3 regions of the Streptomyces sp. NPDC048001 genome follow, and region 2 is predicted to be linked to each of the others. Evidence: predicted binding sites of a transcription regulator. Region 2 holds the regulator's gene; each other region holds the start of a gene.
The links. The regulator HrcA, encoded in region 2, represses chaperone genes, less so after heat shock. The targets are predictions, from matches to a motif close to TTNGCACTCNGNNNNNCNGAGTGCNAA.
Positions count from the first base shown of each region.

Region 1: the regulator HrcA is predicted to act here: its motif matches at 5,438-5,464, upstream of groES (co-chaperone GroES).
Region 3: the regulator HrcA is predicted to act here: its motif matches at 5,238-5,264, upstream of groL (chaperonin GroEL).

Region 1 is NZ_JBIDBN010000008.1:262,966-272,448, forward strand. Features, by position in the region: gene tsaD (tRNA (adenosine(37)-N6)-threonylcarbamoyltransferase complex transferase subunit TsaD) at 1-955, shown strand, start outside; gene ACGF15_RS17105 (hypothetical protein) at 952-1,221, shown strand; gene ACGF15_RS17110 (YciI family protein) at 1,374-1,730, shown strand; gene ACGF15_RS17115 (RNA polymerase sigma factor) at 1,791-3,080, shown strand; gene ACGF15_RS17120 (SAM-dependent methyltransferase) at 3,100-4,371, opposite strand; gene ACGF15_RS17125 (polysaccharide deacetylase family protein) at 4,397-5,311, shown strand; gene groES (co-chaperone GroES) at 5,612-5,920, shown strand; gene groL (chaperonin GroEL) at 6,015-7,637, shown strand; gene ACGF15_RS17140 (ester cyclase) at 7,764-8,456, opposite strand; gene ACGF15_RS17145 (SDR family oxidoreductase) at 8,537-9,310, opposite strand; gene ACGF15_RS17150 (MOSC domain-containing protein) at 9,381-9,483, opposite strand, start outside.
Region 2 is NZ_JBIDBN010000012.1:1,934-11,416, reverse strand. Features, by position in the region: gene ACGF15_RS22130 (nitronate monooxygenase) at 1-1,114, opposite strand, end outside; gene dnaJ (molecular chaperone DnaJ) at 1,313-2,449, opposite strand; gene hrcA (heat-inducible transcriptional repressor HrcA) at 2,450-3,466, opposite strand; gene ACGF15_RS22115 (MBL fold metallo-hydrolase) at 3,691-4,416, shown strand; gene ACGF15_RS22110 (DUF3097 domain-containing protein) at 4,444-5,262, shown strand; gene hemW (radical SAM family heme chaperone HemW) at 5,565-6,797, opposite strand; gene ACGF15_RS22100 (SpoIIE family protein phosphatase) at 6,874-8,892, opposite strand; gene ACGF15_RS22095 (AMP-dependent synthetase/ligase) at 9,212-9,483, opposite strand, start outside.
Region 3 is NZ_JBIDBN010000010.1:323,807-333,289, forward strand. Features, by position in the region: gene ACGF15_RS20755 (hypothetical protein) at 1-322, opposite strand, end outside; gene ACGF15_RS20760 (hypothetical protein) at 518-742, opposite strand; gene ACGF15_RS20765 (hypothetical protein) at 739-960, opposite strand; gene ACGF15_RS20770 (helix-turn-helix domain-containing protein) at 1,079-1,921, shown strand; gene ACGF15_RS20775 (DUF397 domain-containing protein) at 1,902-2,171, shown strand; gene ACGF15_RS20780 (hypothetical protein) at 2,426-3,289, shown strand; gene groL (chaperonin GroEL) at 3,454-5,076, opposite strand; gene ACGF15_RS20790 (cold-shock protein) at 5,591-5,794, opposite strand; gene ACGF15_RS20795 (MoaD/ThiS family protein) at 6,241-6,519, opposite strand; gene thrC (threonine synthase) at 6,516-7,820, opposite strand; SAM riboswitch class I at 7,838-7,982, opposite strand; gene ACGF15_RS20805 (glucosyl-3-phosphoglycerate synthase) at 8,101-9,042, shown strand; gene ACGF15_RS20810 (hypothetical protein) at 9,090-9,281, shown strand; gene ACGF15_RS20815 (trehalose-6-phosphate synthase) at 9,339-9,483, shown strand, end outside.

The DNA.
Region 1 (9,483 bases), on a different contig from region 2:
CCGCGCGCACCTGGAGGCCATGGTGCCGACCATCGAGCGCGCCCTCGCGGAGGCCGGAGTCTCGGCCCGCGACCTCGACGGCATCGCGGTCACCGCCGGTCCCGGCCTCGCGGGCGCGCTGCTGGTCGGCGTCTCCGCGGCCAAGGCGTACGCCTACGCCCTGGGCAAGCCGCTCTACGGGGTCAACCACCTCGCCTCCCACATCTGCGTGGACCAGCTGGAGCACGGCCCGCTGCCGGAGCCCACGATGGCCCTGCTGGTGTCCGGCGGGCACTCCTCGCTGCTCCTCGCCCCGGACATCACGGCAGACGTCCGCCCCCTGGGCGCGACCATCGACGACGCCGCGGGGGAGGCCTTCGACAAGATCGCCCGCGTGCTGGACCTGGGCTTCCCCGGCGGCCCGGTGATCGACCGGCTGGCGAGGGAGGGCGACCCGGAGGCCATCGCCTTCCCCCGCGGGCTGAGCGGGGCCAGGGACCCGGCCTACGACTTCTCCTTCTCCGGCCTCAAGACCGCCGTCGCCCGCTGGATCGAGGCCAAGCGGGCCGCGGGGGAGGAGGTCCCGGTGCGCGACGTGGCGGCCTCCTTCCAGGAGGCGGTCGTGGACGTGCTCACCCGCAAGGCGGTGCGGGCCTGCCGTGACGAGGGCGTGGACCACCTGATGGTCGGCGGCGGGGTGGCCGCCAACTCGCGCCTGCGGGCGCTGGCCGAGGAGCGCTGCGAGCGGGCCGGGATCCGGCTGCGCGTGCCGCGCCCGAAGCTCTGCACCGACAACGGGGCGATGGTCGCGGCCCTGGGGGCCGAGATGGTCGCCCGCAACCGCCCCGCCTCCGACTGGGAGCTGTCCGCGGACTCCTCGCTCCCGGTGACGGACCCCCACGTCCCCGGCGCCCACGGCCACTCCCACGACCACGACCATGTGCACGAGATCAGCAAGGAGAACCTGTACTCGTGACCGTCGTCGCCCTGATGTGGGAGGCCCGCGCCGCCGAGGGCCGCGGTGCCGAGCTGCTGGAGTGGGCCCGGGCGCAGGTGCTCGACCGCCGGCCGCTGCGCCGGGAGACTTTCCGCGCGGCCGGGGACCGGGTGCTGGTGGTCACCTGGTGGGAGGTGCACGACGTGCACGCCGAGCTGCCCGAGCTGCCGGAACCCGCGGCGGACGCGGTCACCAGGCCGGTGCACCGCTGGCGTTTCGAGTCGGCCGGACTCGACCCGCTCTGAGGGCGGCGGGCGGACCGGCCGCCGCCCCCGGACCGTCCGGACCGTTCCCGGGAGAAAGATTCTCGCGACGGGCTGTCGATCCGGGCGATCGCCGTTCGACGCAGGGGTGAGAGGCGGGGAACGGCCCCGCCACCGCATCCGAGGAGTTCACCGTGCCGCGCTTTCTGACCATGGTCCGCATCGACGAGGCGTCGATGGAGGCCGCCGAGTTCCCCGAGGACTTCGGCGACCGGATGGGCCGGCTGCTGGAGGAGATCACCAAGGCGGGGGTCATGCTCGACACCGCGGCGCTCCGGCCGAGCTCCGAGGCCACCCGGATCACCCGGTCGGGCGGCCGCCTGTCGTACACCGACGGGCCGTTCACCGAGACCCGGGAGGTCGTCGGCGGCTACTCGATCTGCCAGTGCAAGGACAAGGCCGAGGCCCTCGAATGGACCCGCCGCTTCATGGAGATTCACCCGGTCGAGTGGGAGTTCAGCTGCGAGGTCCGGCAGATCGCGGAGGACTGATCACCGAAGGACGACCGCCGTGCTTGCCCGCCCCCGCCCCGGCTGCTGTGATGGGTGGCCGTGACGGGAAACCCCGGGGGGCGGGCGGCAGAGGCCGTCGAGGCCGCCTTCCGCATCGAGTACGCGCGGATCATCGCCGCGGTGGCACGTGTGGTGCGCGATGTCGGCATCGCCGAGGAACTCGCCCAGGACGCGCTCCTCGCCGCGCTGGAGCAGTGGCCCGGGTCGGGCGTCCCGGACCGCCCGGGCGCCTGGCTCACGGCCGTCGCCCGGAACCGGGCCGTCGACCTGGTCCGCCGCAGGGAGACCTACGCCCGCAAGCTGGCCGAGGTCGGCAGGGACCTGGCCGACGTGCCGCCGCCGGAGCCCGCCGAGCCCGACGCGATCGACGACGACCTGCTGCGGCTGATCTTCACCGCCTGCCACCCCGTCCTCTCCGCCGACGCCCGGATCGCGCTCACCCTGCGGCTGCTCGGCGGGCTGACGACCGGGGAGATCGCACGGGCCTTCCTCACGGCCGAGCCCACGGTCGCGCAGCGCATCGTGCGGGCCAAGCGGGCGCTGGCCTCCGCGGACGTCCCCTTCGAGGTCCCGGCCGGACAGGAGCGGATCGCGCGCCTCGGCTCCGTCCTGGAGGTCGTGTACCTGGTCTTCAACGAGGGGTACGCGGCCACCGCCGGTGACGACCTGCTGCGGCCCGCCCTGTGCGAGGAGGCCCTGCGCCTCGCCCGGGTGCTCCAGGGGCTGATGCCCGGCGAGCCCGAGGTCCACGGGCTCGCCGCGCTGCTGGAGTTCCAGGCCTCCCGTATCCCGGCCCGGACCGGCCCCTCGGGCGAGCCCGTGCTGCTCGCGGACCAGGACCGGTCGCGGTGGAGCCGGCTGCTGATGCACCGGGGCGCGGCCGCCCTGGAGCGCGCGGGCCCGGGGCCGCACGGCCGCTACGCGCTCCAGGCCGCCGTCGCCGCCTGCCATGCGAGGGCCGCCCGCTACGAGGAGACCGACTGGGCCACGATCGCCCTGCTCTACGGGTTCCTGGCACGCCTCGACCCGTCCCCCGTGGTGGAACTCAACCGGGCCGTGGCCGTCTCCTACGCCGAAGGGCCGCAGACGGCGCTGCACCTCGTGGACGCGCTGTCCGGCGAGCCCGCCCTGGGCGGCTACCACCTGCTCCCGAGCGTCCGGGGCGACCTGCTGGAGCGGATGGGGCGCACGGACGAAGCACACGGGGAGTTCGCACGCGCCGCCCGCCTCGCGCGCAACGCACGCGAGCGGGCGCTGCTCCACAGCCGCGCGGCCCGCACGGCCCCCGGCACGGCGGAGCCCGGGACCCGGGGGCCGGGGGCGGGCTGAAGCGCTCCGAGGGGACCGGCTACACCGGCCGTCCCACCAGCATGGACGGGGCGCCGGCCACCCGGGTCAGGAAGACGGTGGCCTCGCCCGGGCCCTGGGGGCGCACCTTCCGGCGCAGCTCCTCCGGTTCCACCGCGGAGCCGCGCTTCTTCACCGTGAGGCGGCCCACGCCGCGTTCCCGCAGCAGCGCCCTGAGCCGCTTCACGTTGAACGGGAGCACATCGGTGATCTCGTAGGCGGTCGCATAGGGCGTGCGGCGCAGTGCGTCGGAGGTGACGTAGGCGATCGTGGCGTCGATCAGCCCGCCGTCGAGTTCCTGCGCGGCCTCGGCGACGAGGTGGGCGCGGATGACGGCGCCGTCCGGCTCGTAGAGGTAGCGGCCCGGCGGGCGGACCTCCGGGTCGGGCAGCCCGCGGCCGTACAGCACGTGTCCCCCGGGCAGCAGGGTGGCCCGCACCGCCGACGGCCGGGTGCCGAACCAGAGCACCGCCTCCTTGACCTCCCCGCCGTCCGAGATCCACTCCGCCTCCGCTCCCTCGGGCACCGCCTCGTGGGGGATGCCGGGGGCGACCTTGAGCGCGGCGTGCGGGCGGCCGCGTGCCGCGCCGACCGCCCAGGACAGCGGCGGGGAGTAGGCCTCGGGGTCGAAGATCCGGCCGCGTCCGCCGCGCCGGGCCGGGTCCGCGAACACCGCGTCGAAGGGGGTGGTGTCGATGTCCGCGACATCGGCGCAGCGCACCTCGATCAGCCCGGAGAGGCCCAGGACCTCGGCGTTGGCGCGGGCGGTGGCGGCGGTCAGCGGGTCGCGGTCGACGGCCAGCACGGTGATGCCCGCCCGGGCGAGGGCGATCGCGTCGCCCCCGATGCCGCTGCACAGGTCGGCGACGCTGCGGACCCCGAGGCCGGCGAAGCGGCGCGCCCGGTGCTCGGCGACGGTGCGGCGGGTGGACTGCTCCACGCCGTTGGGGGTGAAGAACATCCGGCCCGCGTCCCCGGCACCGAACTTGGCGACCGCCCGCTGCCGCAGCCGGGCCTGCCCCAGCGCCGCGGAGACGAGGGCGGCCGGGTGGTCGCGGCGCAGCCGGGTGGCGAGGGCCAGTTCCTCCGCGGGGTCGTGGTCGGCGAGCCGGGCCAGCAGGGCGCTGCCCTCGTCGGTGCGCAGGGCGGTGAGGGCGGCGAGCGGATCGAGGTCGTTCACCGGGCCATTGTCGGCCAGGCGGGGGACGGTTCCGCCATCGCGGGCGGTGTCGCGGCGGTGCGGGGGGCCACCGCTGACAGGATGCGACGCCATGCAACTAGTACGACAAAAGGAAAAAATGAGGGGGCATCGGGCGCGTGCCGTGCTCGCCGCCCTCGTCGTCACGGCACTCGCCGCGTGCGCGGCGGAGGAGCCCTCCGGCCCCCGTGAAGGGAACCCGCCCGCGGCCGCAGGGGCCGAGCGGAAGGCCGGGGAGAGCGCCTCCGGGGGCGCCTCGGGCGCGCTCGAGGCCTACGCGGAGAAGGTCCGCCGCACCCAGGCCGTCCGCGCGGCGGCGGCCAGGAAGTGGGGGCTGGAGCGCACCCCGCTGGCCGCCCCGCCCCCTCCCGCCGAGAAGCCCGAGATCACCACCCGCGAGGGCTTCGAGGTGGCCGGGGGCGACGCGCTGCCACCGGTCTTCACGACCGTCCCCACCAAGGAGAAGATCGTCTTCCTGACGATCGACGACGGGGCCGAGAAGGACCCGGAACTGCTCCGGATGATGTCCGAACTCGGGATCCCGTACAGCGCCTTCCTCAGCGACTACGTGATCAGCGACGACTACGGCTACTTCGGGAAGATGCGCGACTCCGGGGCCGCGCTGCACAACCACACCCTCAACCACCGCTATCTGCCCGGTCTCTCCCGCGCCCGGCAGGAGCACGAGATCTGCGGCCAGCAGGACCGCATGGAGAAGCGCTTCGGCACCCGCCCGAGACTCTTCCGCCCGCCCTACGGGAACTACAACGGCGACACCCTCAGGGTCGCGAAGTCCTGCGGGATCGAGGCCGTCCCGCTGTGGGCGGCCGAGGCGTTCCCGGACCGCATGGAGTGGCGCGAGTGGGACCGGGACCTCCATCCGGGTGACATCATCCTCACCCACTTCCGGGGCGAGGACGAGTGGAAGGGCTCCATGGCGGACATGGTCCGCCGGGTCATGCGCACGGTCACGGAGAAGGGCTACGCCGTGGCCAGGCTGGAGGACTACGTCTGATCCCGCCGGTCCCCGGCCGGGGACCGGCGGTACGCCGCGCGCGGGACGCGGGTGCCCCCGACCGGGTTTCCGGTCGGGGGCACCCGCGTCCCCGACCGCCGGAACCGCGCGACGCCACCGCGTGGATTGGCACTCCGCTTGACCGAGTGCTAATCGCAGTCATAGTCTCGCTCCTGGCACTCACCACTGGAGAGTGCCAACACAGCGACGGGCAGGTCCGGCACCCGCGACGACGGATCCACCTGGTCGCCACCTCAGATCAGTTGACCCCGTGAGATCTCCGAAGGGGGAGGTCGGATCGTGACGACCACCAGCTCCAAGGTTGCCATCAAGCCGCTCGAGGACCGCATCGTGGTCCAGCCGCTCGACGCCGAGCAGACCACGGCCTCTGGCCTGGTCATTCCGGACACCGCCAAGGAGAAGCCCCAGGAGGGCGTCGTCCTGGCCGTCGGCCCGGGCCGCTTCGAGAACGGCGAGCGTCTTCCGCTCGACGTGACCGTCGGCGATGTCGTGCTCTACAGCAAGTACGGCGGCACCGAAGTGAAGTACAGCGGCGAGGAGTACCTCGTCCTCTCGGCCCGCGACGTGCTCGCGATCGTCGAGAAGTAATTCACCGATTTGCTTCGAGCCGCGCCCCTGGTCACCCCGCTGAAGCCGGGCGGCGAGGGGCGCGGTTCGTTTTCGAGAGGACTTGAGAAGCTCCATGGCGAAGATCCTGAAGTTCGACGAGGACGCCCGTCGCGCCCTTGAGCGCGGCGTCAACAAGCTCGCCGACACCGTCAAGGTGACCATCGGCCCCCGCGGCCGCAACGTCGTCATCGACAAGAAGTTCGGCGCGCCCACCATCACCAACGACGGTGTGACCATCGCCCGCGAGGTCGAGGTCGAGGACCCGTACGAGAACCTCGGCGCCCAGCTGGTGAAGGAGGTGGCGACCAAGACCAACGACATCGCGGGTGACGGTACGACCACCGCCACCGTGCTGGCCCAGGCGCTGGTGCGCGAGGGCCTGCGCAACGTCGCCGCCGGCGCCTCCCCGGCCGCCCTGAAGAAGGGCATCGACGCCGCCGTCAAGGCCGTCTCCGAGGACCTGCTGGCCACCGCCCGTCCGATCGACGACAAGGCCGACATCGCCGCCGTGGCCGCGCTCTCCGCGCAGGACCAGCAGGTCGGCGAGCTGATCGCCGAGGCGATGGACAAGGTCGGCAAGGACGGCGTCATCACCGTCGAGGAGTCCAACACCTTCGGTCTGGAGCTGGACTTCACCGAGGGCATGGCCTTCGACAAGGGCTACCTGTCCCCGTACATGGTCTCCGACCAGGAGCGTATGGAGGCCGTCCTCGACGACCCGTACATCCTGATCCACCAGGGCAAGATCTCCTCCATCCAGGACCTGCTGCCGCTGCTGGAGAAGGTCATCCAGGCCGGTGCCTCCAAGCCGCTGCTGATCATCGCCGAGGACGTCGAGGGCGAGGCCCTGTCGACCCTGGTCGTCAACAAGATCCGCGGCACCTTCAACGCCGTGGCCGTCAAGGCCCCCGGCTTCGGCGACCGCCGCAAGGCGATGCTCGGCGACATGGCCACCCTCACCGGTGCGACCGTCATCGCCGAGGAGGTCGGCCTCAAGCTCGACCAGGCCGGTCTGGACGTGCTCGGCACCGCCCGCCGCGTCACCGTCACCAAGGACGACACCACGATCGTCGACGGCGGCGGCAACTCGGCCGACGTGGCCGGCCGCGTCAACCAGATCAAGGCCGAGATCGAGGCCACGGACTCCGACTGGGACCGCGAGAAGCTCCAGGAGCGCCTCGCGAAGCTGGCCGGCGGCGTGTGCGTGATCAAGGTCGGCGCCGCCACCGAGGTGGAGCTGAAGGAGAAGAAGCACCGTCTGGAGGACGCCATCTCCGCGACCCGCGCCGCGGTCGAGGAGGGCATCGTCTCCGGTGGCGGCTCCGCGCTGGTCCACGCCGTCAAGGTGCTGGACGGCAACCTGGGCAAGGAGGGCGACGAGGCCACCGGCGTCGCCGTCGTCCGCCGCGCCGCCGTCGAGCCGCTGCGCTGGATCGCCGAGAACGCCGGCCTGGAGGGCTACGTCATCACCTCCAAGGTGGCCGAGCTGGAGGCCGGCAACGGCTTCAACGCCGCCACCGGCGAGTACGGCGACCTGGTCAAGGCCGGTGTCATCGACCCGGTCAAGGTGACCCGCTCCGCCCTGGAGAACGCCGCCTCCATCGCCTCCCTGCTGCTCACGACCGAGACCCTGGTCGTCGAGAAGCCGGCCGAGGAGGAGCCCGAGGCGGGCCACGGCCACGGCCACAGCCACTGACGCACCGCGTGCGGCGCCCCGCGCCGCCGCCTGGACGGCCCCCGCCCGCCCGCACCCGCGGGCAGGCGGGGGCCGTCCGCTCAGGGGCCTGCCCGCCTGTGCGGGGCCGTGTCGCGGCGGGGCCGGTCAGGCAGCGCCGAGCTGCTGCATCAGGCTCAGCCGGTCGAAGTGGAACCAGCCTTCCTTGATCCTTCCGCCATCGAAGCGGAAGAAGGTCGTCCCGGTCATCGAGCACTGCTCGCCCGTCGCCGGGATCCCCTGGAAGTCGCCCTTGTGGCGGCCGGTCCACCGCCACATCACGGCCACCTCGTCACCCTCGGCCACCTGCCGCTCGATGTCGAAGGTGAACTCGAAGGCCTCCCGCCACATGGTCAGGTCGCGGCGGACGACCTCCGCGCCGGTCTCGCTCTCCGGCTCGTTGGCGACGTCGTGGTCGACGTAGTCCGGCGCGAACACCTCGTCGATCGCCGCCAGGTTCCCGCCCGCGGCGATCTCGTGGAAGAAGCGCCGGACGGTCGCGGCGTTGGACTGCTCCTCACGGACCACGTCGAGGTCGGTGAAGGACGGCATCCCCTCGCAGAGGGCCACCATCTCCCGGAACATCGCGTCGGTCTCGGGCAGCTGGGAGTTCTCCATCGCCTCCTGGTAGGAGTCGAACTCCACGATGTCCAGGTAGTGGTCCGCCTCCGAGCGGTCCCGGCCGATGACCGCGTGCGAGGCGGTCCGCTTGCCCTTCGTCTGCTCGACCCACCGGTCCATGAGGGCGTTCATGGAGTCGAAGTCGGCGGTCCGGTAGTCGATGATCTGCACGAACTTCATGGCGCCTCCCTGACGTCGGGATACCCGCCATTCTAGTGACGCAGGTCACATATCGGTGCTGTGGTCCCCGGTGCGCGCGCTCACTGCGGCCCGTACTTCCGGCCCGTCCGGGACGTCAGCCCGCCCAGCAGGCTCCGCGGGGTCAGCTTCACCACGCCCATCAGCGCCTTGTAGCGGGGGTCGGGCACCGACAGCGACTTGCCCCGTGCGAGGTCCGCCAGCGCCTCGGCCACCAGCTTGTCGGCGTCCAGCCACATCCAGCCGGGGATGTTGTCCGTGCCCATCCCGGCGCGCTGGTGGAACTCGGTCCGCACGAACCCCGGGCACAGTGCCATCAGCCGCACCCCCGACCCGGCCATGTCCCGCGCCGCGCCCTGGGTGAACTGCACGACCCACGCCTTGGAGGCGCCGTAGGTGCCGCGCGGCACGAAGGCGGCCACCGAGGCGACGTTCACCACGCCGCCGCGGCCCCGCTCCCGCATGGCTCCCGCCGCCGCCGTCGTCAGCCGCAGCACGGCCTCGCAGTGCACCTTGAGCATGGTCAGCTCGTCGGCGACGGACACGTCCAGGAAGCGGCCCTTGTTCCCGAAGCCCGCGTTGTTGACCAGCAGGTCCACCGGATTCCGGCGGTCGCGCAGCCGCTCCTCCACGGCCGCGATCCCCGCCTCCGTGGCGAGGTCCGCGGTCAGCACCGTGGCCTCGATGCCGTGCCCGTCGTGCAGCTCCGTGGCGTGCTCCCGCAGGCGCGCGGTGTCACGGGCGACCAGCACCAGGTCGTGCCCGTCGGCCGCGAGCCGCCGTGCGAAGGCGGCGCCGATGCCCGCGGTCGCTCCCGTGATCAGTGCAGTCGTCATAGGCGGCACGTTAGTGCCCCCGGCGGCCGTGCAGGGCACCGGCCTGGTCGCCCGCCGGCCGCGCACCGCCCTATTCTCGTGCGTCCTCTGCCTCCCCGCCCGTGCCGGACGTGCCGTCCCCCGCCCCGCCGGTGCCGGTCCCGGCGGCGTACTCCCGGGCCGTGCGGAGCAGT
Region 2 (9,483 bases):
CCGCGGCCCCCGGGGCGGCGGCCGGGGCCCCCGCGGGGGGCCCGGCCGCGGAGTGGCCGCCGGGCGCGGTCCGGGCCGCGTCCAGTTCCGCGGCCAGCGTCCGCACCAGTTCGGCGGCGGGCAGCGGGCGCGCCAGCCGGTGGCCCTGACCGGCCCACAGCGCCATGCCCTCGGGGTCCCCGGCGGCCGCCGCGGCGCGCCGCAGACCGCTGGTGAGGTGGTGGACGTCCGGGTAGGCGGCCGGTGCGTGCGGCCCGTGCTCGTGCAGGAAGCGGTTGACGAGGCCGCGCGCCGGGCGCCCGGAGAACGCGCGGGTCAGCTCGGTGCGGGCGAACCGGGGGTCGGTGAGCGCCTGCTTGTGCAGGGGGTGGGCCCCGGACTCGGGGCAGGCGAGGAAGGCCGTGCCCAGCTGGGCGGCGCTCGCGCCGGCCGCGAGGACGGCGGCGACGTCCCCGCCGCGCATCAGTCCGCCGGCGGCGATCAGGGGGAGCCGGACGCTGTCGCGGACCGGCGGCAGCAGGGCCGCCAGCGGTGTCGCGGGCGGTCGGGGGCCCGGGGCGTCGCGGTGGGTGCCCTGGTGGCCGCCGGCCTCCGCGCCCTGGACGCACAGGACGGCCGCACCGGCCTCCTCGGCCGCTCGGGCCTCCTCGACGGAGGTGACGGTGACCACCGTGACCATACCGGCGGAGGCGAGGGCCGCCAGCGCCTCGGGGGCGGGGCAGCCGAAGGTGAAGGAGACCACCGGCACGGGGTTCTCGGCGAGGACCGCCATCTTGGCCTCGTAGCCGTCGTCCCGGCCGCCGTCCGGGTCCCCGAGGGGGGTCCCGTAGCGGGCCGCCTCCCCGGCGAGCCGGTCGCGGTAGGCGCCGACGGCGGCGCGGTCGGCGGTGGCCGGCTGGGGCATGAAGAGGTTGACCCCGAAGGGCCGGGAGGTCAGGCGGCGGACCTCGTCGATCTCCCGGCGCACGGCCTCGGCGGTCTTGTACCCCGCGGCGAGGAAGCCGAGGCCGCCCGCCTCGGACACGGCGGCGGCCAGTTCGGGGCGGGAGGCGCCCCCTGCCATGGGCGCCTGCACGATCGGGTACCGGAACAGGCCGGTCGGTGCCAAGGACATGCAGGCATCGTGCCACGTCCCACGGGGGCCGCCGAATCGCGTGGCCGCGGGGCGTCAGGTCCGCTGACCGGGCGGGCGGTTGCCGGTGCGCGCGGCGGATGCGGCCGGTCGTGCGGGGCGCCGCGGGGCCCCGCGCACCGGCGCCCCGGACCGGTGGTCCGGGGCGCCGGGCCGGGTCGCCGCCGCGAGGGCGCGGACCTAGCGACCGTTGAACGCGTCCTTCAGCCGGGAGAACAGCCCCTGCTGGCCGGGCTGGAACTGGCCCTGGGGCCGCTCCTCGCCGCGCAGCTTGGCCAGGTCGCGCAGCAGGCGCTCCTGTTCCGCGTCGAGCTTGCCCGGGGTGGTCACCTCGACATGGACGATCAGGTCGCCCCGGCCGTTGCCCCTCAGGTGCGTCACGCCCCGGCCGTGCAGCGGGATGGACTGACCGGACTGGGTCCCGGGCCGGATGTCGACCTCCTCCAGCCCGTCGAGGGTCTCCAACGGGCACTTGGTGCCGAGGGCCGCCGCGGTCATGGGGATGGTCACCGTGCAGTGCAGGTCGTCGCCGCGCCGCTGGAAGACCGGGTGCGCGAGTTCGTGGATCTCCACGTACAGGTCGCCCGCAGGACCGCCGCCCGGGCCGACCTCGCCCTCCCCGGCGAGCTGGATGCGGGTGCCGTTGTCGACGCCCGCGGGGATCTTCACCGTCAGCGTGCGGCGCGAGCGGACCCGGCCGTCGCCCGCGCACTCGGGGCAGGGCGTGGGGACGACCGTGCCGAAGCCCTGGCACTGGGGGCAGGGCCGGGAGGTCATGACCTGACCCAGGAAGGACCGGGTCACCTGGGAGACCTCGCCCCGGCCGCGGCACATGTCGCAGGTCTGCGCCGAGGTGCCGGGGGCGGCACCCTCGCCGGAGCAGCCGTTGCAGACCACGGCCGTGTCGACCTGGATGTCCTTGGTGGTGCCGAAGGCGGACTCGCCGAGCTCGACCTCCAGCCGGATCATGGCGTCCTGGCCCCGGCGGGTCCGCGAACGCGGGCCGCGCTGCGAGGCCGTGCCGAAGAAGGCGTCCATGATGTCGGAGAAGTTGCCGAAGCCGCCCGCACCGAAGCCGCCCGCTCCCCCGCCTCCCGCCTGGGAGAGGGGGTCGCCGCCGAGGTCGTAGACCTGCTTCTTCTGCGGGTCCGACAGCACCTCGTAGGCGGCGTTGATCTCCTTGAAGCGCTCCTGCGTCTTCGGGTCCGGGTTCACGTCCGGATGCAGCTCGCGGGCGAGGCGGCGGAACGCCTTCTTGATCTCGTCCTGCGATGCGTCGCGGCGCACGCCGAGTACGGCGTAGTAGTCCGTGGCCACTTACGACTCCGCCAGGATCTGTCCGACGTAACGTGCCACTGCGCGTACCGCTCCCATCGTTCCGGGGTAGTCCATGCGGGTCGGTCCGACCACGCCGAGTTTGGCGACTGCTTCGCCGCCCGAACCGTAACCGACCGAGACGACGGATGTGGAGTTCAGCCCCTCGTGGGCGTTCTCATGCCCGATCCTCACCGTCACGCCCGATTCCTTGGCCTCGCCGAGCAGCTTGAGCAGCACCACGTGCTCCTCCAGCGCTTCCAGCACCGGCCTGATGGTCAGGGGGAAGTCGTGTCCGAAGCGGGTCAGATTGGCGGTGCCGCCGATCACGAGCCGCTCCTCGGTCTCCTCGACCAGTGTCTCCAGCAGCGTCGCGAGGACGGTGGAGACGGTGGCCCGGTCCTCCGCGTCGAAGGACTCGGGCAGATCCTGCACCAGCTGCGGCACGTCGGTGAAACGGCGGCCGACGACACGGCTGTTGAGCCGGGCGCGCAGATCGGCGAGCGCGGTCTCCCCGAAGGGCGCGGGGCAGTCCACCATCCGCTGCTCGACGCGGCCCGTGTCGGTGATGAGCACGAGCATCAGCCGGGCCGGCGCCAGTGAGAGCAGTTCCACATGCCGGACCGTCGAGCGGGTCAGCGAGGGGTACTGCACCACGGCGACCTGCCGGGTCAGCTGCGCGAGCAGGCGGACGGTCCTGCCGACGACGTCGTCGAGGTCGACCGCGCCGTCGAGAAAGCTCTGGATGGCCCGGCGCTCCGCGGCGGACAGCGGCTTCACCCCGGCGAGCCGGTCGACGAACAGCCGGTAGCCCTTGTCCGTGGGGATGCGGCCGGCGCTGGTGTGGGGCTGGGCGATGAAGCCCTCCTCCTCCAGCACGGCCATGTCGTTGCGCACCGTGGCCGGGGACACACCGAGCCGGTGGCGCTCGGTCAGCGCCTTGGAGCCGACCGGTTCCTCGGTGCCGACGTAGTCCTGCACGATGGCGCGCAGCACCTCCAGCCGCCGTTCGCTGAGCATTCCGCGCACCTCCAGCTGCGTTGCGTCGGTCCTCGGTGTGTCGTCTGGCACTCGGTGGGCCCGAGTGCCAGGGGTCCCCGGCCAGTGTACGGCCGACGGGTACGCCCGTAGCAAGGGTGGCAACCGACCGAACGGACCGCGCGGGCGGCCGGGCGGCCCTTCGCGTCCTCCCCTCCCGGCCCCGGACCCGGTCCGCGGCGGGCGGTGCGCGGTAGCGTCCGGGCATGGACGTGGCGTGGGAGGAACAGGGCTGGGAGCGGCTCGGCGAGGGCGTCGGGCGGCGCAGGTTGCCGGTGTGGGACGCGACCGTGGGCCTCGTGGTGGGCGAGCGGGGGGCGCTGCTCTTCGACACGGGCTCCACCCTCCGCGAGGGGGCCGGGGTGCGGCGGGAGGCGGAGACCCTGCTGGGAGGCGGGCGCGGGGTGACGCACATCGCACTGAGCCACCCCCACTTCGACCATGTGCTCGGTACGGCCGCCTTCCCCCGCGCCGAGGTGTACGCGGCCGCGGGGCCGGGCCTGCCGCCGGGCCCGGACCGGGACGCCCTGTGCGAGGACGCGGTGCGCCACGGGGTCGAACGGGGCGAGGCCGCCGAGGCCGCGGCGGCCCTGCGGCGCCCGGACCGCGAGGTGGCCGGTGAGCTGACCCTGGACCTGGGCGGGCGGACGGTGGTGCTCTGTGATGTCGGGCCCGGCCACACCGCCCGCGATCTGGTCCTGCTGGTCGCCGGCCCGGACCCGGTCGTGTTCTGCGGCGACCTGGTCGAGGAGTCCGGCCCGCCGCAGGCCGGTCCGGACGCCGTCCCCGCGCGCTGGCCGGACGCGCTCGACCGCCTGCTCCGCCTGGGCGGCGGGGAGGCGGTGTACGTGCCGGGCCACGGGGCGGCGGTGGACGCGGCGTTCGTCCGGGCGCAGCGGGGCGAACTGGCGGCGCGCTTCGGCGTGTCGTGAACAGGACCGCCCGTATCGTCCTCCGATATGCGCAGCTACAGTCCTGATCTCACGCCGCCCTGGAAGCGTTCCGCCGCCGTGCCGGAGGTTCCGGCCGAGCCCGGTCTGGTCGTCGAGGAGCCCTCCACCGGCTTCTGCGGGGCGGTGGTCGGCTGCGAGGCGGGCACCGTGACCCTGGAGGACCGGTTCGGCAAGCACCGCGCCTTCCCGCTCGCGCCGCGCGGCTTCCTCCTGGAGGGCCGGGCGGTGACGCTCGTGCGTCCCTCCTCCGGTGCCCCGGCCGCGCCGTCGCGGACGGCCTCCGGATCGCTGGCCGTGCCCGGTGCCCGGGCCCGGGTCGCCCGCGCCGGGCGGATCTACGTCGAGGGGCGCCACGACGCGGAGCTGGTCGAGCGGGTCTGGGGCGAGGACCTGCGCGTCGAGGGCGTGGTCGTGGAGTACCTGGAGGGCGTGGACGACCTGCCCGCGGTGGTCGAGGAGTTCGGGCCGGGCCCGGACGCACGTCTCGGCGTGCTGGTGGACCACCTGGTCCCGGGGTCGAAGGAGTCGCGGATCGCGGCGTCGGTGGACGACCCGCACGTGCTGGTGGTGGGCCATCCGTACGTCGACGTGTGGGAGGCGGTGAAGCCCTCCTCCCTCGGCATCCCCGCCTGGCCCGTGGTGCCGCGGGGCCAGGACTGGAAGACGGGCGTCTGCCGCGCGCTGGGCTGGCCCGGGAACACCGGTGCCGCCTGGCGGCACATCCTGTCCCGGGTGCACTCCTACCGGGACCTGGAGCCGGCGCTCCTCGGCCGGGTGGAGGAGCTGATCGACTTCGTCACGGAGCCCGGCTCGCAGGTGTGTTGACCCGCAGGCGCCTGTTCATGCGGCTGACCGGTGGGGCCGCCGGGTGCGGCGGGGCCGCGGTGCCGGGGGCGGGCGCCCGCACGGCGGAGGGGGATCGTGCGGGCGCGGCGGATCCGCGCACGTCCGGTGCGTGCGCGCACGGCGGAGGGAGCGGGGGCCGGCGGGCCTTCCGTGCGGCGGGGCCCCGGGGCGGGGCGCCCACCGCGGCCGTGCCGGGGTCCGGGGTCCGGGGTCCGGGGTCCGGGCTCCGGGGTCCGGGCTCCGGGGTCCGGGCTCCGGGCTCCGGGCTCCGGGCTCCGGGCTCAGTCCACCAGGTCCCGGACGACGGCGTCCGCCAGCAGGCGGCCGCGCAGGGTCAGCGCGGCCCGGCCCTGCCGGTAGGGGCCGGGCCGCAGCAGGCCGTCCGCGAGGGCGCGGCGGGCGGCCGCGAGGCCGGCCTCGCGCAGCAGGTCCAGCGGCACGCCGTCCCGCAGGCGCAGCTCCAGCAGGATCCGCTCCACCCGCCGGTCCTCCGCGGCCAGGACCTCGCGGCCCGCACCCGGCGAGCGGCCCCCGGCGAGGGCGGCGGCGTAGGCGCCGGGGTGCTTGGCGTTCCACCACCGCACACCGCCGACGTGGCTGTGCGCCCCGGGCCCGGCACCCCACCAGTCGGCGCCGCGCCAGTACAGCTCGTTGTGCAGGCAGCGGGCCGCGTCCGAGGCGGCCCAGTTGGAGACCTCGTACCAGTGGAGCCCCGCGGCCGTGAGGACCTCGTCCGCGATGAGGTAGCGGTCGGCGTGGACGTCGTCGTCGGTCATCGGGACCTCGCCGCGCCGGATGCGGCGGGCCAGCTGCGTGCCCTCCTCGACGATCAGCGCGTAGGCCGACACATGGTCGGGCCCGGCGCCGACGGCCGCCTCCAGGGAGGCCCGCCAGTCGTCGTCGCTCTCCCCCGGGGTGCCGTAGATCAGGTCGAGGTTGACGTGGTCGAAGCCCGCGGCCCGGGCCTCGGCCACACATGCCTCGGGCCTGCCGGGGGTGTGGGTGCGGTCCAGCACGCTGAGCACGTGCCGCCGCGCGCTCTGCATGCCGAAGGAGATCCGGTTGAAGCCGCCCTCGCGCAGCGTCGCGAGGTAGGCGGGGTCGACCGACTCCGGGTTGGCCTCGGTGGTGACCTCCGCGTCGTCGGCCAGGCCGAATTCCTGGCGGACCGCGTCGAGCATCCGCACCAGGTCCTCCGCCGCGAGGAGCGTCGGGGTGCCGCCGCCGACGAAGACCGTCCGTACCGCGCGGGGGTCGTCGCCGAGCACCTTGCGGGCGAGGCGGACCTCCTCGGCGAGGGTCCCCGCGTAGTTGTCGCGGGAGGCCAGGACGCCCCCCGAGCCGCGCAGCTCGGTGGCGGTGTAGGTGTTGAAGTCGCAGTAGCCGCAGCGGGTCGCGCAGTAGGGCACGTGCAGGTAGAAGGCGAGCGGTCGGCTGCCCGCGGAGTCGAGGGCGGACGCGGGGAGCGCGCCGTCCTCGGGCACGGGCTCGCCGTCGGGCAGTACGGAAGGCATGGCCCCATTGTCCGTCACCGGGCGGGCGCCCGGGTCCGGTGCGGGCGGGCCCGCCGCGGGGCCCTCGGGCGGGCCGCTACCCGTGCTCCGGCGCAGGCCCGTCCACGGAGTCGCCGGGTCCGTCCGCGAGGGCGCCCGCCGGTCCGGCGGGGCCGGGCTGGAGGACCAGGAGCGCCAGGTCGTCACCCGGGGGCGTCGGCGCGAACCCGTGCACCGCGCTCCTGATCCGCTCGGCCACGCCCCGGGCGGACAGACCGGCGCACCCCGCGAGCAGGACGGCCAGTCCGTCCTCGTCGTCGAACATCCGGGCCCCGAAGCGCCGCTCGGTGACCCCGTCGGTGACGCACAGCAGCGTCTCCCCGGGTCCGAGGTCGAAGGTGGTGCTGCCGTACGCCACGTCCTCGACCACCCCGAGGAGCACCTGCGGCTCGCCGACGGCCGAGACCTCCCCGTCGGGGCGCAGCAGCAGCGGCAGCGGGTGCCCGGCGCTCGCCAGCGTGCAGCGCACGCCGCCGGAGCCGTCCGGGGCCGGCACGACCTCGCCGTAGAGCAGGGACAGGAAGCGGGAGGGCTGGCCGTCGGCGAGGCCCGCTCCGTGCCCTCCGGTGGCGTACAGGGCGGCCGCCTCGGCGGCCTCCATGGCGTCGTCGAGGAGCAGTCCGTTGAGCCGGTCCAGCACCTGCCCGACCTGGTAGCCCTCGCGGGCGAGCAGACGCAGCCAGGGCCGGGCGAGGCCGGTGACGACAGCCGCCTCGGGACCGCTGCCCTGGACGTCGCCGAGGGCGAAGCACCAGCGGTCGCCGGACCCGGCGGGGAACACGTCGTAGAAGTCGCCGCCGACCACGCCGTCGCCGCTGGGTTCGTAGACGAGGCAGGTGTCGACCCCGGGGATGCGGCCCAGCTTGCTCGGCAGCAGGCCCCGCTGGAGCACTCGGCTGATGGTGGCCTGCCGGGTGTACTCGCGGGCCGCGCTGACGGCCAGGGCGACCCGACGGGTGAAGTCCTCGACCAGCGAGGTCACCTCGTCGGGCAGCCGGGCGCCGCCCTCGCGGCCCACCAGGAGGACGCCGAGCCCCCGGTTGCCGACCGCGAGCCGGTAGGCCACCGCGGCCCCGGAGCCCGGCGCGCCGGGCCAGGGGACGGACAGCGGCACGCCCGAGCCGGGTGCCGGCGCAGCCGGGGCGGCTGCGGCCAGGTGCTCCCTCAGCTGCTCGACGGCCGCCTCGTCGCGGTGCCAGACGCCGGTGAGCCGCGGCGGGGGCGCGGCGCGTCCGCCCGCCTGCGGGGCGTGCGCCCCGCCCTCGGCGTCGAGCCAGACGGCGCACCAGTCGGCGAGACGGGGCACCAGCAGCTGCCCGGCGAGGGCGGCGGCCCTGTCCTCGTCGAGCTGACCGGCGAGGAGGTCGGACGCCTCGGCCAGGAAGGAGGCGGCACCGCCGCGGGCCAGCCAGTCCCACTCCTCGCGGGCCTGGGCGGGGAGGGCACCCGCGGCCTGTTCCCGGTCGGGGGCGCCGGAGGCCGCCCGGCCGCCGTCCGCGGTGCGGAGGCGGGCGCCGCGGCCGTCCAGCGGCAGCCGGGCCCAGACGGTCTTGAGCGCGGCGCGGTAGGTGATGCCCCAGCGCTCGGCGAGGGCCGCGACCAGGTGCAGTCCGCGGCCGTAGTCCGGGGTGCCCGACTGCTCCGAGCCGTGCGGGTGGCTGTGCACGGGCCGGTCGGGGTGGCGGTCGGACACCTCGACGACGAGAGCCGCGGGCTCGTCGTCGAAGGGCTCCTCGTAGCGGCACAGCAGCTCGGCCTCGGTGCCGGCGTGGACGACGGCGTTGGTCACCAGCTCCCCCGCGACGAGGGCCGCGTCCTCGGCGAGCCGTTCCGGGCAGGGCACCCCGGGCGGGCAGCCGCCCTCCCGGGCGGCGCAGCCGGGGCAGGCGTCGAGCAGGCCCAGCGCCTCCCAGTCGGCCACCGCCGCCCGCACCAGGCGGCGCGCGGTACCGGGCGCCAGCAGGCTCCCGGGCAGGCTGACGCGCACGCCGTCGGCCCGGGGGTCGGACCAGCCGGGCGACATGGACGCCGAGCGGTTGGCGGTGTCTCGCTGCAACGGAATGGACCCCACGTGCGGCTCCTGGTCGGTGCTGTTGTGCGCCGCTGATGACACCGACAGGGTGACAGACCGAGCGTGCCCATATGCACGGAGTCACTGAACTGGCCGAGGTGTTTCGCATCGTCCCAGGTCCCGGGCCGGGGCACGGGGGCCCGCGCACGCGGGTGGCGGGGGGCGCGCGGGGCGGCGGGCCGCGGGCGGGCACCCGGCGGGGCCACTGCCCGGGGCGGCCGACGGCGCGCCGGGCTCACCCGTGTGCGCCCCCCTTCCGCCCGGCGCCCGGCGGGGCGGGAGGGGGGCTGCCCGGGGCGGGCGGTCAGCCCTCGCGCGAGCCCGCGTACATGCCGTCGATGAGCTCCTTGTACTCGCGCTCCACGACGGGGCGCTTCAGCTTCAGGCTGGGCGTCAGCTCGCCGTGCTCGATGTCGAGGTCGCGCGGCAGCAGCCGGAACTTCTTGATCGTCTGCCAGCGCTGGAGGCCCTCGTTCAGCCGCTGCACATAGCCGTCGACGAGCTGCTCGGTCTGCGGGGCGGCGACGACCTCGGCGTAGCTCCTGCCCTCCAGCCCGTTCTCCGCGGCCCAGCCGA
Region 3 (9,483 bases), on a different contig from region 2:
CCAGGTCCGTCTGCGCGGGGCCCGACTGCCCCACGGTCAGCACCGCGCGCCAGCCGCGCACCTCGCCGTCGGTGAAGGCCGGGCCCGAGAGGACCGGGCTGACGTGCCGGTAGTTCGAGACGAACCCGCCTCCGGTCGCGTGCCAGCCCTCCTTGCAGAACACCATGGCGGCGCCCTCGGTCTCCCCCTTCTTGATCACGATCGGCGCACGGCCCGCGTAGGTGCCCGGGTCGGCGGCGACCGCCGTCCCCTGCCCCAGGCCGCATGCCACCAGCACGCTCAGCGCGATTCCGGCCGCCCGCCGGGCCCTCGGAGAAAGCATGGTCCTCTACTCCTCTGTTCGTCGTGGACCGACCGGCACGGCATACCCCGGCGCGGTCGGCCGGTGGCCGCCGGACCCGGCGACCACCCCGAGGTCCAACGGCGGGGGCCGGGCGGGGACACCGCCCGTCCGGGTGACACCGGGCCGCACCCCGCGGGCGCCACGGGAAGCACCCGGCCAGCCGAGGCCACCCCGCTACGGCAACCGGCCCTGCGCGTTGCGCTCCCGCACCCGGGCGCGCAGCAGCTCCGAGAACGAGGCCGCCTTGAGCTCCCCCGGAGGGCACTCCCACTCCCGGCCCCCGCCGAGCGGGCGCAGATAGGCGTCCGGCCCGAGGTAGGCCATCACCCGCCCCACCCGCCCGCTGCGCAGGTCCACGGCGTAGCTGCCGGGCTCGGGCCCGGCGGCCGGGAGGGTCACCGCTCCACCGCCCCGAGCGCGTCCGCGAGCCGCGCGGCGGTCTCCAGCGTGCAGCGCCCCAGGTCGACCAGCGGACAGGGGGTCTCGCTCGCGAGCGTGACCACGTCGACCCGCAGCGACGGCAGGGTCACCGAGGCCGCCGCCAACTCGCCCCTGAGCCGGGCGATCACCTCCTCCGCGGCCCGCAACCGCTCCCCCGAACGCACGACCTGTGCCATGACCCGCTCTCCTCCACCACTGGTTGTCAGACTTCCCTCACCCAGAGTGTCGATCACTCGCTAGCCTGGGAAGCGGCGCAGACCCAACAACACCTGCTGCTGCTCCAGGAGCCGCCCCATGCCCGGACCCAAGGACCTCGACCCGTCGGCCTCCCCGCGGGCACTGCTCGGCGCGGAACTGCGCCACGCCAGGACAAGAGCCGGACTCACCCAGGACCAGCTGGGCGAGGCGCTGTTCGTCAGCGGCTCCTACATCGGGCAGATGGAGGCGGGCACCCGGCGCATCCTCCCCGAGCACGCCGCCCGGCTGGACGAGGTGCTGGGCACCGGCTCCTTCTTCGCCCGCAACTGCGCGGCCTGCCACCGCTCGCGCTATCCGGACCACTTCGCCGAGGCGGCGGAGGCGGAGCCCCTGACGGAAACCCTCAAGGAGTTCGAGCCGACGCTCATCCCGGGGCTGCTCCAGACCGAGCCCTACGCCCGGGCGGTCTTCCGCGCCTACCGGCCGACGGCGGAGGAGACGGCCGTCGACGAGCTGGTGGCGGCCCGGCTGGACCGTGCCGCGCTGCTGGCCGATCCCACCCGGCCCCTGTTCTGGGTCATCCTGGACGAGGCGGTGCTGCACCGCCGGGTCGGCGGCCCGGCAGTGATGGCCGGGGCACTGCGCCATATGACGGGCCTGGCGCGCAGGCGCCGGATCATCCTCCAGCTGCTGCCCTTCTCCGCGGGCGCCCACGCCTCGCTCGAAGGCTCGATCAAGCTGATGACCTTCCCCGACGCGCCCCCGCTCGCCTATCTCCAGGGCGTGGGCTCGGGGCGTCTGGAGGACGATCCGGCCACGGTCGCCCGCCATCAGCTCACCTTCGACCTGCTGCGGGCGGCCGCGCTCGCGCCGGAATCCTCCTTGGCGCGGATCGAGGCGGTGGCGGAGGATTACACGTATGAAGAGCAGCAGCCCTGAGCACGATCTGAGGCCCGCCGTCTGGTCCACCTCCTCCTACAGCGGCGGCAGCGGCGGGAACTGCGTGGAAGTCGCCCTCGCCTGGCGCAAGTCCAGCCACAGCGGCGGCGGGGGAGGCGACTGCGTGGAGGTGGCGGAGGGCCACCCCGGCATCGTCCCCGTCCGGGACTCCAAGGCCCCCGACGGCCCGAAGCTCGTGTTCGGCGCAGACGCCTGGTCGGCCTTCCTCGGGGGGCTCGGCCGCCCCTGACCGGGACCGCCGGGCGGCGCCGCGGGCACACCCGAGACTCGGGATCCGAGCGTCGAGCGCCTTTCTGACGGAAGGGGTGGCCGGGCCTCAACCCGCCCCCCCACCCTGCCGGTTGACATGAACCGGGCACAGAGCGCGAGCGATTTGCCACGCAGCGTCATCTCGCTCTAGCGTGCCGGAAAACGAACGACCCCCGTCGGGTGCTACCAACACCCGCGGGGGCCTGACCGCACGATCGAAAGGCACTCGATCCCATGGCTGACGCCGAGCTTAGTAGCGCCCCCCATCCGCCCGCCAACCCCGGCTACGGCAAACGTACGACCCCGGGCGGGCATCCGCGCACCGGGGCCGACTTCACCGGCCTGCCGCCGCGCGAGGCGGCCCTCGCCTCCTTCGTCGACCGGCTCCCCGAGGGCAGCGACATCTCCGTGAAGACGCTGGCCAGGCTCACCCCCTACGGCCAGTGCGCCGTCGCCCGCGCCCTCAACAACCTCATCGCGGCCGGCCACTTGAGGCGCGGACGGGAGTGCGTGACGAACCCCTCGGGAAGCCCCGTGTGGGTGACGCGCACCTGGTGGTCGCGCACCGCCCGCGACGACGCCTGGTGGGCCGCCTTCCGGCGCGGCGACGCGGTCGAGGAGCGCCGCCGGACCACCCTGCCGCGGGCCTATGTGGTGCTCGCCGCGCTCGGCCGGGAGAACCCCGCGATGTCCCTGTCGCACGCCGACTGCACGGCGCTGGCGCCGCTGGTGGAGGAGTGGTTCGCCCGCGAGGCGACCGACCGTCAGGTGCTGTGCGCGCTCACCGAGGGCCTGCCCCGGCCGGTGCACCACCCGGCCGCGCTGGCCCGGCGGCGCCTGGTCGACAAGCTGCCTCCCGCGCCGCCGCCGAGGCCGCGGCCGGTCCGGGTGCTGGAGTGCGGCGGCTGCGGGGCCCCGGCCCGGGGCGGGGAGCTGGTCCGCGGGGCGTGCCGCCGCTGCCGGGGCCTGGCGGCCGGACCGCCCGCGGCGCTGCCGCCCGACCGGGTCCGGGCCCTGGCCGCCGAGGCCCGCGCCGCGGCCGCCCGCTCCGGGGAAGGGACCTCGTCCTCCCCGCCCCGGGCAGAAGGGCCGTCATGACCGCGCCGGGGCCTGGCGGCCGGGGCGATCGCCCCGGCTGAGGAGGACGGGTCCGCCGAGGAGACCGTGCGGGAACTCCTCACGGAAGGGGAAACGCCCGAGGGCGGCACCCCTTGGGGGTGCCGCCCTCGGTCCGTGCGGACGGGTCCGATCCGGAAGCCGGATCAGAAGTCCATGTCACCGCCCGGCATGCCGCCACCGGCAGGCGCGGCGGCCTTCTCCGGCTTGTCGGCGATGACGGCCTCGGTGGTGAGGAACAGCGCGGCGATCGACGCGGCGTTCTGCAGCGCGGAACGCGTCACCTTCGCCGGGTCGATGATGCCCTCGGCGATCATGTCGACGTACTCGCCGGTCGCGGCGTTCAGGCCGTGGCCGACGGTCAGGTTGCGCACCTTCTCCACGACGACGCCGCCCTCGAGGCCGCCGTTGACGGCGATCTGCTTGAGCGGGGCCTCCAGGGCCAGCTTGACGGCGTTGGCACCGGTGGCCTCGTCGCCGTCGAGCTCCAGCTTCTCGAAGACCGCGGAGGCCTGGAGCAGGGCCACGCCGCCACCGGCGACGATGCCCTCCTCGACGGCCGCCTTGGCGTTGCGCACGGCGTCCTCGATGCGGTGCTTGCGCTCCTTGAGCTCGACCTCGGTGGCGGCACCGGCCTTGATGACGGCCACGCCGCCGGCCAGCTTCGCCAGGCGCTCCTGGAGCTTCTCGCGGTCGTAGTCCGAGTCGCTGTTCTCGATCTCGGCGCGGATCTGGTTCACCCGGCCCGCGACCTGCTCGCTGTCACCGGCACCGTCGACGATGGTGGTCTCGTCCTTGGTGATGACGACCTTGCGGGCGCGGCCCAGCAGGTCCAGACCGGCGTTCTCCAGCTTGAGGCCGACCTCCTCGGAGATGACCGTGCCGCCGGTGAGGATGGCGATGTCGTTCAGCATGGCCTTGCGGCGGTCGCCGAAGCCCGGGGCCTTGACGGCGACGGACTTGAAGGTGCCGCGGATCTTGTTGACGACCAGGGTCGACAGGGCCTCGCCCTCGACGTCCTCGGCGATGATCAGCAGCGGCTTGCCCGACTGCATGACCTTCTCCAGCAGCGGGAGCAGGTCCTTCACCGCGGAGATCTTCGAGTTGACGATCAGGATGTACGGGTCGTCCAGGGACGCCTCCATACGCTCCATGTCGGTGGCGAAGTACGCCGAGATGTAGCCCTTGTCGAAGCGCATACCCTCGGTGAGCTCCAGCTCCAGACCGAAGGTCTGGGACTCCTCGACGGTGATGACGCCTTCCTTGCCGACCTTGTCCATGGCCTCGGCGATCAGCTCGCCGATCTGGGTGTCGGCGGCGGAGATGGAGGCCGTGGAGGCGATCTGCTCCTTGGTCTCGACGTCCTTCGCCTGCTCCAGCAGCGCACCGGAGACGGCCTCGACGGCCTTCTCGATGCCGCGCTTCAGGGCCATCGGGTTGGCACCGGCGGCCACGTTGCGCAGGCCCTCGCGGACCAGGGCCTGGGCCAGCACGGTCGCGGTGGTCGTACCGTCGCCGGCGACGTCGTCCGTCTTCTTGGCGACTTCCTTGACCAGCTCGGCGCCGATCTTCTCGTACGGGTCCTCGAGCTCGATCTCCTTGGCGATGGACACACCGTCGTTGGTGATCGTGGGGGCGCCCCACTTCTTCTCGAGGACGACGTTGCGACCCTTGGGACCAAGGGTGACCTTGACGGCGTCGGCGAGCTGGTTCATCCCGCGCTCGAGACCGCGCCGAGCCTCCTCGTCGAACGCGATGATCTTGGCCATGTGAAGTGGTCCTCCCGGACTGGGGTGGATACATCGGATCGCGCCCGGCGCCCGCGACGGCCGGCCTGCGCGCCCTGTGGTTCCTTGCCCCACACGGCTCGCGGACCTCACCGACCCGATCCAAGTTCTGTCACTCTCACTCGGAGAGTGCTAACCAATGATTAGCACTCGACCCCCTCGAGTGCAAGCGCCTTCGAAGAAGGCTCCATGAGGGGTGGCGGTCGGGAGACGGGTGGGGGCAAGCGCCTTCGAAGAAGGCTCCACTGGGGTGGCGGTCGGGAGACGGGCGGGGGCAAGCGCCTTCGAAGAAGGCTCCGTGAGGGGTGGTGGTCGGGAGACGGGCGGGGGCGAGCGCCTTCGGAGAAGGGCCCGACCGGGGCGGGCGGGGGGCGTGCGCCGTCGCGTGTGGCGGGGCGGGGCCGACACGCGCGAGGGGCCCGCGTCCCGAGCGTGTCGGGATGCGGGCCCCTCGGCCTGAGTGCGTCGGTGGCCGAACGCGCCTGGACCGATCGGATCAGACGGCGAGCTTGACCATGTCCGCCTGCGGACCCTTCTGGCCCTGCGAGATCTCGAACTCGACCCGCTGACCCTCTTCAAGGGTGCGGTAGCCGTCCATCTGGATGGCGCTGTAGTGGACGAATACATCCGCACCACCGTCGACCGCGATGAAGCCGTACCCCTTCTCCGCGTTGAACCACTTGACGGTGCCCTGAGCCATGCCTAACTCCCCTATTACTGGCCCTTGCACAGGACCGCACTTCGCGGACCCGGGTCAGACCTCACCCCGACAGGTGGGGTGTGCGCCGGAACGCGTCGACCGCGGCTGAATGTATCTGCCCAACTGCCCTCTGCAACAGGTCAATCGGACGAGAAATCCGGGCAGGACCGATCGAGTGATCTATGCGAATACGTGGCTTTCCGGGGCAAGTCGGGCCCGACAAAACAGCACTATCAAGGCATTTCACGCACAGACTTTGGCCGCTTTCTTGCGGTGGGGAGCCCGTTCCCGCGGAGAAGGCGAAGGGGGCTTCCCAGACTCTACCGCGCTCAACCATGCGGAAATGCCCCCTCCCGACGGCTCGGGGAGGGGGCAGAACGGCCGGCTCCGGGGCCCCGGGCGCGCCAGCGCGCACCGGGCCCTTCCGGACGGGGCTCCCGCGGGGCTCAGCAGCCGCCCGCGACCGCCGGGATGATCGAGACGCCGGCACCCTCGGGGGTCGCCGTCTCCAGGCCCTGCTCGAAGCGGACGTCGTCGTCGTTCACGTACACGTTCACGAAGCGGCGCAGCTTGCCCTGGTCGTCCAGGACGCGGGCGGCGATACCGGTGTGGTTCTTCTCCAGGTCGGCGATGACCTCGGCGAGGGTGCCGCCCTCGGCGCTGACCTCGGCCCGGCCGCCGGTGTAGGTGCGCAGGATGGTGGGGATGCGGACGTTGACGCTCATGCGAGGCCAGCCTCTCGGAAGGAGTCCAGGTTGGGGCGGATGACAGCGGTCATACCCGTCGTGGGCTCCACCGCGTCGAGGGTCTTCAGGCCGTCACCCGTGTTGACGACGACCGTGGTGAGGGAGGGGTCGATGGCACCGGCCTCGACCAGCTTCTTCGCCACACCCAGGGTCACTCCGCCCGCGGTCTCCGTGAAGACGCCCTCGGTGCGGGCGAGCAGCTTGATGGCGTCGACGATCTCCGCGTCGGTGACGTCCTCCACCGCACCGCCGGTGCGGCGGCAGATGTCGAGGACGTAGGGGCCGTCGGCCGGGTTGCCGATCGCGAGGGACTTGGCGATCGTGTCCGGCTTCTGCGGGCGCACCACGTCCTGGCCCGCCTTGAAGGCCGCGGAGACCGGGGAGCAGCCCTCCGCCTGGGCGCCGAAGATCTTGTAGGGGCGGTCCTCCACCAGGCCGAGGCGGATCAGCTCCTGGATCCCCTTGTCGATCTTGGTGAGCTGGGAGCCGGAGGCGATCGGGATGACGATCTGGTCGGGGATGCGCCAGCCGAGCTGCTCGCAGATCTCGTAGGCGAGCGTCTTGGACCCCTCCCCGTAGTACGGGCGGAGGTTGACGTTGACGAAGCCCCAGCCCTCGCCCGCCGGGTCGCCGATCAGCTCGGAGCAGAAGCGGTTGACGTCGTCGTAGTTGCCCTCGATGCCGACCAGCTCGCCGCCGTAGACGGCGGCCATGACGACCTTGCCCTGCTCCAGGTCGCTCGGGATGAACACGCAGCTGCGGAAGCCGGCGCGGGCCGCGGCCGCGCCGACGGCGCCCGCGAGGTTGCCCGTGGAGGAGCAGGACAGGGTGGTGTAGCCGAAGGCGCGGGCGGCCTCCAGCGCCTGCGCCACGACCCGGTCCTTGAAGGAGTGGGTCGGGTTGCCGGAGTCGTCCTTGACGTGCAGCTTCCCCGGCTCGATGCCCAGCTCGCGGGCGAGGTTGTCGGCCTGCACCAGCTTGGTCCAACCGGGGTTCAGGTTGGGCTTGGAGGCGACGTCGGCGGGGACGGGCAGCAGCGGCGCGTAGCGCCAGATGTTCTCGGGGCCGTTCTCGATCCGCTTGCGCAGCCCCTCGGGGTCGCCGGTGGGGAGGTCGTAGGCGACCTCCAGCGGTCCGAAGCAGACCTCGCACGCGAAGACCGGGCCCAGGTCGAAGCGCTCACCGCACTCGCGACAGGAGAGCCCGGAGGCGGGGCCGAGATCGACGGCGCCCGTGCCGGCGGCGGAGGGAGCGGCGGTGGCAGAAGTCTGTACAGCCATGGAGGCGAGGCCCTTTCTCCTCATCTTCCTCATGGCGCATCTCGCCATGAGACGGATTTGGCACCTTCCCTAGCCGGGAGCCTCGCGTCGTACGCAACGAGACCGGCTGGAGGGTTGCCGGGGCTTCAACGGGCCGTTTCCCTCTGCCCCTCTGGATGAGCGGTATTCGATTGTCCGCGCGGTACCACCCCGACATGCGACGGTCGTCCGCGTTGTTCAAGACTGTAACCGAACCCCCGGACGGTTGAGCCGGTCGTCCGATCCGCGAGATGGAGATCACGTGCTGGATGAGGTGGAGCGCTGGCTGGCCCGGCGGTCCTGGACGGTGGCGGACCGCCCGATGGGACGGCTGCTCGCCGCCAAGCAGGAGACCACGGTCAGCGTCGTGCTCCCCGCACTGAACGAGGAGGCGACGGTCGGCGAGATCGTCTCCGTGATCCGCGGGGAGCTGATGACGCCTTCCGCACCGCTGGTCGACGAGCTGGTCGTGCTCGACTCCGGGTCCACCGACGCGACCGCGGAGGTGGCCGCCGCGGCCGGGGCGCGGGTGGTCCACCGGGACGCGGTGCTGCCGCGGCTGCCGGCGGTGCCGGGCAAGGGCGAGGTGCTGTGGCGCTCCCTGCTGGTGACCGGCGGCGACGTGGTGTGCTTCGTCGACGCGGACCTGCGCGACTTCTCCCCCGACTTCGTCACCGGGACCGTCGGGCCGCTGCTGACCGAGCCCGACGTCCACTTCGTCAAGGCCATGCACGACCGGCCGCTGGCCGGGGAGCCGGGGCAGGGCGGCCGGGTGACGGAGCTGGTGGCCCGCCCCCTGCTCAATCTGCACTGGCCGCAGCTGGCCGGGTTCGTCCAGCCGCTGGGCGGCGAGTACGCGGCGCGGCGCTCGCTGCTGGAGCGGCTGCCCTTCCCCGTCGGCTACGGCGTGGAGATCGGGCTGCTGGTGGACGCGCTGGCCACGGTCGGCCTGGACGCGCTGGCGCAGGTGGACGTGGGCACCCGCAAGCACCGCCACCAGGACGGGCAGGCGCTGGGGCGGATGGCCGCGGCGATCTACCGCACCGCGCAACTGCGCCTGGCCCGGGGCCATCTGGTGCGTCCCTCGCTCACCCAGTTCGAGCGCGGGGAGCGGGGGTTCGTACCCCGGACGTACCAGGTGGACACGGAGGAGCGGCCGCCGATGCGGGAGATCGGGGAGTACGCGGCACGCCATGCCGCATAGCGGGCAATCCACGGTGTGCTTGTCGTTCTTGTCTACCTTTTCACCCTATGGACGCCATGGATGCCTTCCTGTACGCCACTGGCCGCTCCCTCGCCCTGACGGGACAGCACGGCCAGCACCTCGCCCGGACGGGCACCGCCGCCGAGCAGCTCTGGCTGCTCGGCGGAGTCGCGCTCAGCCTCACCGCGGCCGGGGTCGTCGCGGTCGCCGCCGTCCGTGGCCGGAAACGCGACCACTGAGCCGCGGCCTTGCCGCACGCACGTTTGAGCCCGGGTGGTACGGGCTACGTTCGCCACATGGTCCACGACGCTGCACAGATCCTCGTCGCGTCCAACCGCGGCCCGGTCTCCTACACGCCGACCGGTGACGGCGGCGTCGAAGCACGGCGCGGGGGCGGCGGAGTCGTCTCCGGGCTCTCGGCGATCGGGTCCGACGCACGGT